Nitratifractor salsuginis DSM 16511: one gene and its partner. Each later gene encodes a partner of the first gene's protein in a complex. Links are inferred from orthologs where the notes say so. Each region holds a gene or a part of one and is shown in the gene's direction. Other genes may lie near its edges.

Region 1 (7,378 bases):
GATCGATCGCCGATCTTCACCGTGATTGGATATAATTTTTAGAGCGTATGACCGCCAAAAGGATGAGTATGAGATTGAAACCGCAACAGACCGGATACGTAGCGAGCAAGGTAGCCATCGATCTGGCCAATGCCCCCTTCGTCAAGCTTCTCAAAGGCAAGGATGCCGTCCGGGAGAAGGTCAAAGAGCTGATCGACGCGAATCTGCAGATCGAAAAAGCACTCGATGAGCAGGTCCACAAGATCATCGACGAAAACTACGATGAGATCGAGTTTCAGCACGCCGATGAGCGACAGCTCTTCTTTATGATCAAAAAGAAGCTGGCACCCGAATACGGTGTGATTATGAACTACGACGACCGTTACAACGATCTCTCCCACAAGATCCTCGATGAGCTCTATGAGAATTATCTCATCGAATATGATGTCAATGAGAACCAGGTCAAAAACGTTATCTTCAAAGCCTTCAAAGAGTTCGCCAACGCCTATGAAGAGATCGACGACATCGTCTACAACAAGATCCGGAACATGGAGCGTGAAGTCATTCCCGGCTCCCAGGATTACGAACTCCTCTATGAGCGGCTCTACCAGGAGGAGCTGAGACGGCGGGGTATGTTGTGATGCCGGAGGCATCAGAGCAAATGAGGAGTTAGGAATGAGGAATGAGGAATTAAGGAAAGCGTTGCCTTGCAACGCCTTTGAATTGAGAATGAGGTAAAAATGCAGAAGGTTTCACTCTATTTTGAGAACGGGCTCTTTTTGGAGGCGCGCAGTTTCGGTGCCGAGGGGACGGCGGTAGGGGAGATCGTCTTCAACACTTCGATGACCGGTTACCAGGAGATCGTGACTGATCCCAGCTATGCCGGTCAATTCGTCACCTTTACCATGACCGAGATCGGCAATGTGGGGTGCAATGCCCAGGATATGGAGAGCCGTGGAGCCTTTTGCAAGGGGATCCTGGTACGTCAGTATCAGAAGCGCCCCTCCAACTTCCGCAGCGAAGAGCCCCTCGATGCCTTGCTCAAACGCTTCGGTGTGATGGGGATCTGCGATATCGATACCCGCTATCTGACCCGGATGATCCGCAATCAGGGGGCGATGGAGATGATCGCTTCGACGGAAATCCACGACAAAGAGGAGCTCAAAAAGCGCCTGGAGGCCGCTCCGAGGATCGAAGAGATTAACTACATCGAAGAGGTGAGCACCGACGAACCCTATGTGCATGAAGAGGGACGCTACGATGCCAAAACCTTCCGCTATGAAAAACCTCAGACCAGCAAAAAGATCGTCGCTTATGACTTCGGGATCAAACGCAACATCCTCAATGAATTGACTCACGCCGGCATCCGGGTAGAAGTGATCCCCAACGATACGCCTGCCGAGCAGGTCATCGAGCGTTTCCAGGCGGGAGAGATTGATGGAGTCTTCCTCTCCAACGGCCCCGGCGATCCGCTGATCCTCCACGATGAAAAAGAGCGCACCCAAAAGCTCCTGGATGCCAGGATCCCCATGTTCGGCATCTGCCTGGGGCATCAGATGCTCTCCATCGCCCATGGCTACGATACCTACAAGCTCAAATTCGGACACCACGGAGGAAACCATCCGGTCAAAAATGTCGAAAAAGGCACCGTGGAGATCACCGCTCAGAACCACAATTACAATGTCCCCGAAAGTTTGACAGAAGTAGCGGAAGTAACCCATGTTAACCTCTTCGACAATACCATCGAAGGGGTACGCTACAAAGAGGAGCCGGTCATGTCGGTTCAACACCACCCCGAAGCGAGCCCCGGCCCCCATGAAAGTGCCTATATTTTCAAAGAGTTCTATGAGATGCTCTGAAAAATAAATGAGGAATGAGGAGTGAGGAATTAGGAATTGACGTATGTGTTGCTTCGCAACACCTTTTTTCTTAAATATAGAGCATTTAGCACAAATAATAGATGAAAAAACTCCGACTTTATCTCCACGAATTGCTCGACGATCCTGTCGTCACCTATCCTGCCTGGTATCTGCTTAGCCCCAAACTTTACCGCGACGAGAACCTGCGGGAGACTCTGCGAAAGATCCATTTGATGGAGTTTGATGCCTGTGTGCATCCCGCTGAGCCTTCGGAGATTTTTTCGGCTCTGCGTCAGAGGAACTATCCCATCTATCTCGAAAAATATGCCGTCGGATATTTCGGCGGAAGGGTGATGTATCTCGAGAGCGGAGGCTGGAAGAGTATGCCCCTGAGCGAAGAAGCTTTTGAAATGAGCAATTGGCTTTTGTAGAGTCAGAACCTAACTATTTTTATATAAAATTATCTATTTTACATTATAATTACCGCATCTCACACCAAAGGAACAGTATGAAAAAAGTTCTCTTGCTCTTGTCACTCTGCTTTGCGTTCGCTTTCGCCCTCAATCCTCAAACCGCTTCCAAAGAGGAGCTCATGAGTATCAAGGGGATCGGCCCGGTCAAAGCCGCGGCGATCCTGAAATGTCGACGTACCCATACCATACGCAATAGAGAGGATTTGATGAAAGTCCAGGGGATCGGACCCGAGATCGCCGAGAATGTCTACAAAAATGTCAAAGCAAAGGCGCCTGGCACTGCATCAGCCTCTCGTTCGAAAACAAAGTCTTCAAAAACAGGCTCTCCCCGATCCTCCGGCACGACCAAAAAGAAAAGTGCTGCTTCCGACAGATTGAAAAGCAAGGTCGAAGAGGAAAAGGTCCAGCTCAAAAAGGACAAAGCGGCATTGAAAAAGGCTCAAAAAGCCAAGGACAGCAAAAAAGCGGCCGTCCTCAAAAAGAAGATCGCCAAGGAGGAGTCTCAGCTCAAAAAGAATGAGAAGGGATTGAAGACGTCTCAAAGCAAAAAGTCCAGGAAAAGTCCCAAAAATAAAAAATAGAGCCTTGTCTCTATGATTTCTATCCGCTTTTTCCGGATAGAGATGCCCTCTTTTTACTTCTAATCCGGTTTCCTGACACTTTTCCGAAAGCAATAATGTTAAAATGGTGCCATCAAATCCCCAGTGGAATGAAAGAGGTATCGTGATATGAAAATCGCCATTCTCTTCGGCGGCTCCAGTTATGAACATGAGATCAGCATCGTCAGCGCAATTACCCTCAAAAAGAGTTTGAAGCGAAATGAACCGCTCTTTATTTTTGTCGACAGCGCCCGGGAGTTCTATCTCATCGAACCCGAAAAGATGAAATCCAAGACGTTTAGCTCCGGTGAGTACAAAAAAGCCAAAAAGCTCTCCCTGGAAAGGGGAGGCTTTTCGATGGCAGGAGGATTGTTGGGAGGCCGCAAGCCCCTTGAATTCGATTGCCTGCTCAATCTCATTCACGGTCGGGACGGTGAAGACGGCAAGATCGCCGGAATGATGGAGTTTTTCAGGATCCCTTTTATCGGTCCGAGGTTGGAAGCGTCGGTGATGAGTTACAGCAAGCTCAATACCAAGCTCCTGGCCCAGGCACTGGGAATTTCGGTTTTGGAGTATGAGCTGCTTCGAAAAGAAGGGCCCCGGAAGCTCTCCCGACTTGAATATCCGGTCATCGTCAAGCCGGTACACCTTGGCAGCTCCATCGGGGTCAGTATCGTTCGCGAAGCTTCCCAGCTCGATTATGCTCTCGATGTGGCTTTTGAATTCGATGATTTGGTGATTGTGGAGCCCTTTGTGGAGGGAATCCGGGAGTACAACCTCGCCGGCTGCAAAACCTCCGCCTGGGAACTCTCACTGATCGAAGAACCCCAGAAAGAGGAGTTCCTCGATTTCGACAAGAAGTACATGGACTTCTCCCGGGATACGCGGGTGCAGGAGGCGGTGATCGACGCCCCGCTCAGGGAGCGTCTGGAAACGGCTTTCAAAAATATCTACGATCCTCTTTTCCTCGGGAGCCTGATCCGCTGCGACTTTTTCGTTGTGGAGGAGAAGGTGTATCTCAATGAGATCAATCCGATCCCGGGGTCGATGGCTCATTACCTCTTCGATGATTTTGAAGGGATCATAGAGCGTTTGGCGAAGAATTTGCCGAAAGAGAAGAGTATTCCCGTCGATTATCGCTACATCCACTCGATCCAGAGTGCCAAAGGGAAGGCGTGACAGGGCCCTTCCCTCCTAAAACTTATACATAAATTAAAAATATAATCTAATTATCCCCTCCGAATAAAATCCTTCCTGTTTAAGTTTTTTTATAGCTATGAGCGCCTATAATATGCCGTTACCGTTACATCGTCGTAACAAAATCTTATTTAGGAGGCTTGTATGCAGTCTAGTGCAGCGCTGGAATATGATTATTCCGTTGCCAAACTCTACATGTGGACCGCGGTCATTTTCGGTATTGTCGGAATGACCATCGGTGTTCTGATCGCGTCTCAATTGGCGTTCCCGGAACTCAACTATCTTTTCGGTGAGTACGGGACATTCTCCCGCCTGAGACCCCTTCACACCAACGTGGTCATCTACGGATTTACCGTCAGCGGGATCTTCGCGTCGTTCTACTACGCCGCGCCCCGTGTTTTGAAGGTATCCTTGGGTGAATCGAAGCTTCTCAAAGGCCTGGGTTACCTGCAGTTCGGTCTCTATCTGATCGCGGCGACCTTCCTGGTCATCAGCCTGGCGATGGGAATCACCGCTAGCAAAGAGTACGCTCAGATGGAATGGCCTCTGGATGTCCTGATCGTCGTGATCTGGGTTCTCTGGGGAATTATTATGTTCGGCCTGATCGGTATGCGCCGTGAAAAAGCCCTCTACATTTCCATGTGGTATTACATCGCTACTTTCCTCGGGGTAGCGATGCTCTATCTCTTCAACAACATGGAAGTTCCCACCGTCTTCTTCTCCGGCGGACTCGGTCACTGGTATCACTCCGTCTCCATGTATGCCGGAACCAACGATGCATTGGTGCAGTGGTGGTGGGGTCACAACGCGGTGGCCTTCGTCTTCACCGTGCCCATCATCGCAATCATCTACTACTTCCTGCCCAAAGAGTCCGGACAGGCTGTCTACTCCTATAAGCTCTCTCTGCTGAGCTTCTGGGGACTGATGTTCGTCTATCTCTGGGCCGGTGGTCACCACCTGCTCTGGTCCACCGTTCCCGATTGGATGCAGACCATGGGTTCTGTCTTCTCTGTCGTACTGATCCTCCCCTCCTGGGGTTCTGCGATCAACATGCTGCTGACAATGAAGGGTGAGTGGAATCAGCTGACCGAGAACCCCCTGATCAAATTCATGGTTCTCGCCTCCACCTTCTATATGCTTTCGACTCTGGAAGGTCCCATTCAGGCGGTCAAGTCGGTCAACGCGATCGCTCACTTCACCGACTGGATCCCCGGTCACGTTCACGACGGTGTTCTGGGATGGGTTGCCTTTATGATCTTTGCGTCGATGATGCATGCGGCTCCCCGCGTCTTCAAGCGTGAAATCTACAGCAAGTCTCTGCTTGAGGCTCAGTTCTGGATCCAAACGACTGGTGTTGTTCTCTACTTCACCTCGATGTGGATCGCCGGAATTACCCAGGGTATGATGTGGCGTGCAGTCGATGAGTACGGTAACCTGATGTACAGCTTCATCGATACCGTATCCGTTCTGCACCCCTACTATACGATTCGTGCAATCGGTGGTCTGCTCTATTTGATCGGTGTGTTCATGTTCGCTTACAACTTCTTCATGACAGCGACCGCAGGACGCAAACTCGAGCAGGAGCCTCAGTTCCGCTCCCCTATGGCCTAAGGAGGTAAAGAATGTTTCATTGGTTGGAAAAAAATCCCTTCCTCTTCTCGGTAGGGGTCTTCATCGTTATCGCGTTCGCGGGACTGGTAGAGATCCTGCCTGACTTCGCCAAAGCGTCTCGCCCTATCGTCGGGCTCAAACCCTATACCGTTCTGCAATTGGCCGGTAAAGAGGTGTATAAGAAAGACAACTGCATCGCCTGCCATTCGCAGCTGATCCGTCCTTTCAAAGCTGAGACTGACCGCTACGGTAAGTATTCCCTCTCCGGAGAGTATGCCTATGACCGTCCCTTCCTCTGGGGATCCAAGCGGACCGGTCCCGACCTGCACCGTGTCGGTAACTACCGGACACCCGAGTGGCATGCCAACCACATGTGGGATCCCAAATCGGTCGTTCCCGCGTCGATCATGCCCGCGTATAAGCATCAGTTCAAGAACATTGCTGATCTCGAGACCGCTTATGCGGAAGCCGTAACGGTCAAGAAGGTCTTCAATACTCCCTATGGCGATGATATTCAGCCCGGCAAAGCTGCCTTCGAAAAGTATTACAAAGAGAAGGCCCTCCCCGAAGCGCTCAAGATCGCCAAAGAGATGAAGAACAAAGAGGTTCTCGCACAGGTCCAGCAAGGTAAGATCCCCGAGATCGTCGCCTTGATTGCCTACCTCGAACGTCTGAAGTAAGGAGTCTGCGGTGACATTGACCGAGTTGCAGGGTTACGCCTATTTCTTTCTCACGGTTTTCCTGGTCGTGATTCTATATGGTTATATCCTGCATCTCTACCGCAGTGAAAAGAAGGGTGAAGCGGATTATGAAAAGTACGGGAAAATGGCGCTCGACGACGAGCTCCACGACAAGCCCGTCGAAGCGAATCCCAAAGTTATGAACGAAAAGAAGGAGCGTTAAATGAATTCATTCATTGTCAAAGGGCTGGTGCTCGCCGGGGTATTGATCGTGGCGACGCTGGTGGTGATCAAGCAGATGCATATCGATCTGAGCGATCCGGTCAACCTGATCACATTCCTGGGTGCTGTGGCCATTGCCGTTCTGACCTTCGGGGTCGGAGCGAAATATATGGCTCAGATGAAGACCGATACCGCCAGTGGAGAGCTGGCTGAAGAGAACTGGGACGGTATCGGTGAGTATAAAAACGAACTGCCTTCCGGTTGGGCTTGGTCTTACGTAGGTGTTATGATCTGGGCGATCTGGTATTTCCTCTGGGGATATCCCCTCAATGCCTACAGCCAGATCGGAGAGTACAACAAAGAGGTCAAGAACTATCAAAAGAAGTTCGAAGCAAAATGGAAAAACCCCTCTCCCGAGGTCCTCAGAGATATGGGTGAGTCGATCTTCCTGGTCCAGTGTGCTCCCTGTCACGGTGAAACCGGTGATGGTTTGGACGGTAAAGCGCAGGATTTCACCAGCCGGATGACCAAAGAGCAGATCCTGGCTGTCATCAAAAGCGGCCAGCATCAGTTGATGTATCCTCTGGGTGCCATGCCTGCGGGTATGGCTTCCGGGAAGCAGGCTGAAGAGGTTGCCGCTTGGATTGCCGGTGGAATGAAGGGTAAAGCGCCCGCTACCTGGGCGACCTGTGCCGGTTGCCATGGTCAGGACGGTAAAGGTAACGGCGGCAGCGCACCCGACCTTGCCGAATATGACG
Region 2 (8,411 bases), 690 kb from region 1 along the record:
TCGTGGAGCCCGACGACCTGGTCAACTACGGCCTGATCCCCGAGCTCATAGGCCGTCTGCACGTCATTGCCACCCTCAACCCTATCACGGTGGAGGATATGGTCCGCATTCTCACCGAGCCGAAAAACGCTCTGGTCAAGCAGTATCAGAAGCTTTTCGAGCTCGACGGGGTCCAGTTGACCTTCCAGCCCGAAGCCCTGGAGAAGATCGCTCAAAAAGCCATCGAGCGCAAAACAGGGGCCAGGGGTCTACGCTCCATTCTCGAGGAGATCCTGCTGGATATCATGTACGAACTACCTGAGCTGGAAGGGTACGAAGTGGTCATCACCCCTGATGTCGTGGAGAAGAAAGCACAGCCTCTCTATCTCAAACAGAAAAAAAGCGCATAAAGGATCAGCATGTTCGGATTTGTCAAAAACATTTTCGGGGCCTTCTCCAAAGACTTGGCCATCGACCTCGGGACAGCCAACACCCTGGTCCTGGTCAAAGGCCAGGGGATCAGCATCAACGAACCCTCCGTCGTCGCCATCCAGGTGGACAAGCACGGCCAGGAGCACATCCTCGCCGTCGGCCAGGAAGCCAAAAACATGGTCGGTAAAACCCCGGGGAACATCAAAGCGATCCGCCCGATGAAAGACGGCGTCATCGCCGATTTCCACGTCACCGAGATGATGATCGAATACTTCATCCGCAAAGTTCATGGGCGAAAAAGCTTCTCCTCTCCCCGGGTCGTCATCTGCGTTCCCTACGGTTTGACCCAGGTTGAACGCAAAGCGGTCAAAGAGTCCGCCCTCAATGCCGGCGCCCGCTATGTCTACCTGATCGAAGAGCCTATGGCCGCCGCCATCGGGGCCGGCCTGCCGGTCAAAGATCCCCAGGGGAACCTCGTCGTCGACATCGGGGGCGGAACCACCGAGATCGGCGTCATCTCCCTGGGCGGCCTGGTCATCAGCAAATCGATCCGAGTCGCCGGGGACAAACTCGACGCTTCCATCGTCGATTATGTCAAAAAGAAATTCAACCTCCTGATCGGGGATCGGGTCGCCGAAGAGCTCAAGATCAAGATCGGGACCGCCATCAAACTCGATGAGGAGCTCATCACCACTGTGCGGGGTCGTGACCAGGTGGAGGGGACCCTAACGTCCGTAGAGATCACCAGTGAGCATATCCGTGAAGCGATGGCTGAACAGCTCAAGCAGATCGCCGAAGCCCTCAAGAGCGTCCTGGAGCAAACTCCTCCCGACCTGGCCGGAGATATCGTGGAAAACGGAGTGGTCCTCACCGGCGGCGGGGCCCTGATCCGCGGCCTGGACAAATACCTCTCCGATATCGTCAAGCTTCCGGTTTACATCGCCGAAGACCCGCTTCTGGCGGTCGCCAAAGGTACCGGCAAAGCCCTGGATGAGCTGGATCTTCTCCAGCAGGCCGCTTTCGACGATTGATCGTCGTTTTCCGATACTGAATGAAGTCCCGTCTCCTTCTCCTCCTGCTCCTGGCGACGATCCTCTTTGTGCTCCTGGGTCAAAACAGGCAGGGAATCCGAAGCAGCCTTATCGGTTTCATCAATCCCATCAAAACGGGATACAAAAACATCCTTCGCAATCTCAGTGACAAGAGCCACAGCTACCTGATGCAAAAAGAGCAGATCGAGAAGCTCACCCGGGAAAATCGGGTCCTGAGAAAATACCTCCTCGACCAAACCCATTACCTGCGGCAGATCGCCAGTATTTATAACAAGCTTCCCTCTTTGCAGAAGCTTCCCTACAGAAACATCACCCTTGTCGATACCGTCTCCTATGTCAAGCTCAACAAATTCGACGAAATCCTCCTCAGCCTTCCCAAAAAGACCCCCCTCGAAGAGGGCAAGGTCTATGGCTTGATCCAGGATGAAGTGGTCGCCGGAACCGCCCAACTCAAAAAGGGGATCCTCTACGGCTATCTAATCACCAATCCCAAAAGCCGTTTCAGCGTCTATACCGGGCCCAAACGCTACCCGGGAATCGCTATGGGAACCGGCGACAAGCTCATCGCCGTCAAATACATCCCAAAATGGGCTAAAATCCGACCGGGTGACCGGGTCGAGACCAGCGGGCTCGACGGGATCTTCTTCGCCTATGTCCCCGTGGGAGAAGTGGTCCGCGTCGCCATCGAGGGGAGTTACAAAACCGCCTACGTCCGCCCTTATGCCGATACGATGCACCCGAGGCTCTTCTTCCTGATCACCGATGCCAAGCCCTATCTGGCCTCTTCCTACGATCAGAACCGTTCCTTCCCCGGGCAAGAGTATCCCTATGCCCACCAGGCACCCCGCCAGGCCGATCACAATATCAGCAGTATTCCCGAAGCGGTCCAGACCAAAGAGTTGGAGATCAATCCCGCGGAGTTTGAGATCCCCCAGGAACCCGAACCCAAACCCGTGAGGATCAACAAACCCAAAAAACACCCCAAAAGCTCTACCCTGCCGAAAGCCAAGACCCTGCCGACCCAACAACAGACGCTCCCGAAAGAGAATATGGGACCGCTCCAACAGCAACCCATCCCGGAGAAAAAAGCACCCCGAAAACGCCATCATCCCTCCCCCTTCGACATCCTAAACGAAACCCGCCCCTGAGTGGGATGGAAGATAGAAGATTGAAGATTATGGATTTGGGATTCGGAAGTCAATGGCACCAATCTTCTCAGCGCTCAACGCTCAGCTCTCAACTCTCAGCTCTCTGAAAATAACTAATACGCTTCTATGGGACTTTCGAGTATAATATCCAACTAAAACCGAAGGGGTGCTCTCTATGCCCAAGCGCGAAGATATCCAAACCATTTTACTGATCGGCTCCGGCCCCATCGTCATCGGCCAAGCCTGTGAATTCGACTACTCCGGTACCCAGGCCGCCAAGACCCTCAAGGAGCTCGGCTACCGGGTCGTCCTGATCAACTCCAACCCGGCGACCATTATGACCGATCCCGAGTTTGCCCACCGCACCTATATCGAACCCATCGAACCCGAGATCATCGCCCGCATCATCGAAAAAGAGAAGGTCGATGCCATCCTCCCCACGATGGGAGGCCAAACCGCCCTCAACGTCGCGATGGAGATGTATGAGCGGGGGATGCTCGACGGGGTCGAATTCCTTGGCGCCAATCCCGAGGCGATCAAAAAAGGCGAAGACCGCCAAGCCTTCAAAGAGGCGATGCAAAAGATCGGGATGGACCTTCCCATCTCCAAATACGCCTACAATATGGATGAAGCGATCGCCGCCGCCAAAGAGATCGGCTTTCCCCTGATCATCCGCGCCTCCTATACCCTCGCCGGCGGGGGTTCCGGCGTCGCCTACAATATGGACGAGTTCAAAGAGATCGCCAAAGGTGGGCTTGAAGCCAGCCCCATCAATGAAATCCTTATCGAAGAGTCGCTCCTGGGATGGAAAGAGTATGAGATGGAGGTCATCCGCGACCGCGCCGACAACTGCATCATCGTCTGCTCCATCGAAAACCTGGATCCTATGGGCGTCCATACCGGCGACTCCATCACCGTCGCACCGGCCCTGACCCTGACCGACAAAGAGTATCAGCGTATGCGGGACGCCAGTTTCGCCATTTTGCGGGAGATCGGCGTCGATACCGGCGGCTCGAATGTCCAATTCTCCGTCAATCCCGAGACGGGACGTATGATTGTCATTGAGATGAACCCCAGGGTCTCCCGCTCCTCGGCCCTGGCTTCCAAGGCCACCGGCTACCCCATCGCCAAGGTCGCCACTCTCCTGGCCGTGGGCTACACCCTCGATGAGATCAGTAACGACATCACCGGTACCCCCGCCAGTTTCGAGCCGGTCATCGACTACATCGTCACCAAGATCCCCCGCTTCACTTTCGAAAAATTCCCCATGGCCGACAGTACCCTCACCACCGCAATGAAATCGGTGGGCGAAGTGATGAGCATCGGGCGGACTTTCAAAGAGTCTTTCCAAAAGGCCCTGGTCTCCCTGGAGACGGGGCTCATCGGTTTCGACCCCGTCGATTGCGACGAAGAGACCCTGGTGCGGGAGATCCGCCGCCCCAATGCCGAGCGCTTCCGCTACGTTTTCGAAGCCCTGCGCCGGGGCAAGAGTGTCGAAGAGATCCACGAGCTCTGCCGCATCGACCCCTGGTTCCTCTATCAGTTTGAAGAGTTAGCCGCCGCTGAAGCCGCCGTCACCCTGGAGACCCTCCACGACGCCGAACAGCTCCACCGCCTCAAATGCGACGGCTTCAGCGATGCGATGATCGCGGCGGTCCTCAACCGAAAAGAGGGGCTCAGCCTCACCGAAAACGATATCTACACCGCCCGCAAAAAGCTGGGCGTTGAGCAGCAATACAACGAGGTGGACACCTGTGCCGCCGAGTTCGAAGCCCTCACCCCCTACCTCTACTCCACCACCAACATCACCCCCCTCCCCGACGCGGGCCGCAAACCCGAAGCGGGCAAAAAGAAGGTCCTCGTCATCGGCGGAGGCCCCAACCGGATCGGCCAGGGAATCGAATTTGACTACTGCTGCGTCCACGCCGCCTTCGCCCTGCAGGATATGAAGATCGACTCCCTGATGTACAACTGCAACCCCGAGACGGTTTCCACCGATTACGATACCAGCGACGTGCTCTACTTCGAGCCCATCGACTTCGAGCATGTCCGTAAAGTGATCGAAACCGAGGAACCTGATGGGGTCATCGTCCACTTCGGAGGCCAAACACCCCTGAAACTGGCCAAAAACCTCACCGCCATCGGCGCCAAGATCATAGGAACCCCCGCCCGGGTCATCGACCTGGCCGAAGACCGGGAGAAGTTCAGCGCCTTCATCGAAAAACTGGGCCTCAAGCAGCCAGCCAACGGCACCGCCTTCGCCAAAGAGGAAGCCATCGCCATCGCCAACCGCATTGGCTATCCGGTCCTGGTGCGCCCCAGCTTCGTCCTGGGAGGACGGGCGATGCGCACGGTCTACAACGACGCCGAACTGCGGGAGTATATGGACGAGGCGGTCCAGGTCTCCAACGACTCTCCCGTCCTGATCGACAAATTCCTCGACAATGCCGTCGAACTCGACGTCGATGCCATCAGTGACGGCAAAGAGGTTTACATCGGCTCGGTGATGCAGCACATCGAAGAGGCGGGGATCCACTCGGGAGATAGCGCCTGCTCCCTCCCCCCGGTCTCCGTGGATGCCGAACTCCTCGAAGAGGTGAAGCGCCAAACGATGGAGATTGCCCTGGGGCTCGGAGTCGTGGGCCTGCTTAATATCCAGTACGCCATCCACCGGGGTGAAATCTACCTGATCGAAGTCAATCCCCGCGCCTCCCGGACCGTCCCCTTCGTCTCCAAAGCCACTGGAGTCCCCCTGGCCAAGGTCGCTACCCGGGTCATGGTGAGGGGCGACCTGCGCGAAGCCCTGGAGTTCTACGACACGTTTAAAGTGGTCAACTACGACACCGTGCCGATGGAGCCGAGACTCAAAAACCACATAGCCGTCAAAGAGGCGGTCTTCCCCTTCAACAAGCTCCCCGGCTCCGACCTGATCCTCGGGCCCGAGATGAAATCGACGGGCGAAGTGATGGGGATCAGCGGCACCTTCGGGATGAGCTTCGCCAAGAGCCAGTTCGCCTCGAAGAACCTGATCCCTCTGGAGGGCAAAGTCTTCCTCTCCCTGACGGAGACCGACAAGCCCTACGCCGGGGAGATCGGCCTGATGTTCACAGAGCTGGGCTTCGAGATCGTCGCCACTTCCGGGACCCACGCCGCCCTGGAAGCCGCCGGAGTCCCCAGCACCAAGGTGCTCAAGATCAGCGAAGGCCGCCCCAATGTCGACGATATGATCCGCAACGAAGAGATCGCTCTTGCCATCAACACCTCCGACAACAAAGCGGCCAAAGAGGACGCCAAGAAGATCCGCCAGTCGGTCCTGGCCAACCATGTCGCCTATTTCACCACCCTGGCGGCGGCCAAAGCGGCGGCCCTGGCGATTAGGGAGTTGAAAAAGAGTTCCGGCGCCATCGAACCCAAGGCCCTGCAGGACTACCTTTCCCAGGCATGAAACTCCCGCAGGCGCCTCTGGGAAAACTGGTTTTTCTCAGCGATACCGATACGACGGTGGGTTTCCTCAGCCAGGACACTTCCCGCCTCGACCGGATCAAGGGGCGCCCCGGGCATAAACGCTACATTCACGCTCTAGACTCTCTGCATACCCTCCGCCGTCTGGGCCGTGTTCCGGCAAAACACCGTCGCCTCGTCCGGCGCCGTAAACGGACGACCTTCATCCTCCCCAACGGGAACTCTTTTCGCCTGATCCGCGATCCCCGTCATCTCCTCTTGCTTGCGCGACTGGGGGGATGGGCGTACACCACCTCGGCCAACCGAGCCGGAGCCCCTTATGACGAAAACTTCGCCCGCCAAAACGCCGACGTGGTCGTCGAACCCCTCGGAACCCCCGCTCCCCCCTCGCCGATTCTGCGCCTAGGCAAGGAGCGGATCCGGCGGATCCGTTAATACTCCGCGGTAAACGGAACTAGGGTATAATTCCAAAAAATTTCTCCAAAGGTAAGCCAAATGGGACGAGCTTTTGAATACCGCAAAGCAGCCAAACTCAAGCGCTGGGGGCAAATGTCGCGCATCTTCCCCAAACTGGGGCGTATGATCACCATCGCCGCCAAAGAAGGGGGCTCTCCCGACCCGGAGATGAACGCCAAACTCCGCACCGCCATCGCCAACGCCAAAGCCCAGAATATGCCCAAAGAGAATATCGAAGCGGCGATCAAGCGGGCGTTTAACAAGGATGCGGCCGATATCAAGGAGATCGCCTACGAAGCCAAGGGGCCCCACGGCACCCTGATGTATATCGAGTGCGCCACCGACAACCCCACCCGTACCGTCGCCAATGTCAAAGCGATCCTGGTGCGCAACGGTGGGGAGCTGCTCACCAGCGGTTCTCTTGATTTTATGTTCAGCCGCAAAGCGGTCTTCGAATTCGACAAAAAGCCCGATCTGGACCTCGAAGAGTTGGAGCTGGATCTCATCGATTACGGTCTGGAAGAGATCGAAGAGGACAAAATTCCCCAGGAGAACGGCGAAGACAAAGAGATCATCCGTCTCTACGGAGATTACAAAGATTTCGGCAGCCTCTCCAAGGCCCTCGAAGAGCGGGGGATCGAAGTGACCAAAGCCCAGCTCCAGCGTATCCCCAGCACGCCTCTGGAGCTCAGCGACGAAGAGATGGACGATGTAACCAACCTGGTGGACAAACTCGAAGATGACGACGATGTCCAGGTGGTCTACACCAATCTGGCCTAAGCGCCCCCCTTTCCCTCCAAAACGCTATAATCCCCCTATGAATCATACCTATGCCGGGGATTTTGCCCCTTTTTCCTTTCGTTTTTTCCAAAGTGTTGAGCGTTTTTATGTCGAAGAGATCCCTCTTGCTCCCGCTACCGGACGGGGAGAGTACCTGCTGCTCAAACTCCGCAAACAGGATCTGAGCACTTCCCGCTTGCTCAACATTCTCAGCGCCGCCACCGGGGCCAGTGAGCGGGAGATCGGCTACGCCGGCCTCAAAGACAAGGCCGCCACCACCATCCAGTATTTCACCCTCCCCATCCGTTATGAAAAGGGGCTCAAAAATCTCAAGACGGAACGGGTGGAGCTTTTGCAGAAGCAACGCACCCGCCATCCCCTCAAGACCGGGGCCCTGCTCGGCAACCGTTTCAGGATCTTTCTGGATCGGATCGACGAAAAGGAGGCCGCACGTCTGCTCGATGAGGCTCGAAAAATGGAGGAATTCGGCCTCCCCAACTACTTCGGCTACCAGCGTTTTGGAGAAGACGGCCTGGCCTGGGAACAGGGACGCGCCATCGCCCACTCGGGCAAACGGCTCAAGGGAAGCCGGGAGCGCCTCCTCGTCGCCGCGTGGCAAAGCCGGCTTTTCAACCAGTGGCTCAGCCGCCGTGTCGCCGCTAGCCGACTTATCCGGGAACGCTCCATCCGTGATGCCTCCCACAAGCTCCAATGGCCCCTAGAGCTTGTCGAAGCGTTGAAAAAACAACCTCAATTCTTCAAACTCTTCGGCGGCGATCTCCTTCGGGACCGGAAGACCCAAAAGCTCTTTAGCTGCAAAGACCCGCTGGCCTCCTCCCGGCCCTTCAAAGAGAAGAGAGTGACTGTCACCGGGCTCCTCCCCGGAGCGAAAGTCTGGCGGGCCCGGCAGGATGCCCGGCACCTGGAGGCGCCCTACGACGACGAAGAGCTCACCGCCCTGCCCGGCGACCGCAGAGATGCCTGGATCTGGCCCGGGGATGTCGGCGGCGAATACGACAAAAAGCGCCGCGGGCTTTGGCTGGAATTCACCCTGCCTCCCGGTGCCTATGCCACCACCCTGCTCGAAGAGCTGGCCCAGCAC

What was found. The genes of interacting proteins can lie anywhere in the genome.
Region 2: the proteins of carA (region 1) and carB are in contact, whole or in part, in a solved structure (PDB 1KEE), measured with the Escherichia coli proteins. The link is inferred for Nitratifractor salsuginis DSM 16511 from one-to-one orthologs.

The regions. Positions count from the first base shown.
Region 1 is NC_014935.1:1,903,622-1,910,999, reverse strand. What follows is about bases 1-2,778. They hold carA (glutamine-hydrolyzing carbamoyl-phosphate synthase small subunit), read left to right. Parts: upstream 1-719; coding sequence 720-1,838; downstream 1,839-2,778. Other genes in these bases: NITSA_RS10975 (ComEA family DNA-binding protein), read left to right, coding at 2,347-2,778; NITSA_RS09765 (hypothetical protein), read left to right, coding at 1,940-2,269; NITSA_RS09775 (DUF507 family protein), read left to right, coding at 69-620. In the rest of the region: more of NITSA_RS10975, read left to right, coding at 2,779-2,892; NITSA_RS09755 (D-alanine--D-alanine ligase), read left to right, coding at 3,040-4,089; ccoN (cytochrome-c oxidase, cbb3-type subunit I), read left to right, coding at 4,252-5,718; ccoO (cytochrome-c oxidase, cbb3-type subunit II), read left to right, coding at 5,730-6,398; NITSA_RS09740 (cytochrome c oxidase, cbb3-type, CcoQ subunit), read left to right, coding at 6,409-6,621; NITSA_RS09735 (c-type cytochrome), read left to right, coding at 6,622-7,378. UniProt on the Escherichia coli protein: Small subunit of the glutamine-dependent carbamoyl phosphate synthetase (CPSase).
Region 2 is NC_014935.1:1,215,365-1,223,775, forward strand. Bases 2,446-6,256 are described here. They hold carB (carbamoyl-phosphate synthase large subunit), read left to right. Parts: upstream 2,446-2,786; coding sequence 2,787-6,056; downstream 6,057-6,256. Other genes in these bases: mreC (rod shape-determining protein MreC), read left to right, coding at 2,446-2,611; NITSA_RS06200 (hypothetical protein), read left to right, coding at 6,053-6,256. In the rest of the region: ATP-dependent Clp protease ATP-binding subunit ClpX, read left to right, coding at 1-389; NITSA_RS06185 (rod shape-determining protein), read left to right, coding at 399-1,442; more of mreC, read left to right, coding at 1,463-2,445; more of NITSA_RS06200, read left to right, coding at 6,257-6,508; NITSA_RS06205 (YebC/PmpR family DNA-binding transcriptional regulator), read left to right, coding at 6,569-7,309; NITSA_RS06210 (tRNA pseudouridine(13) synthase TruD), read left to right, coding at 7,347-8,411. UniProt on the Escherichia coli protein: Large subunit of the glutamine-dependent carbamoyl phosphate synthetase (CPSase).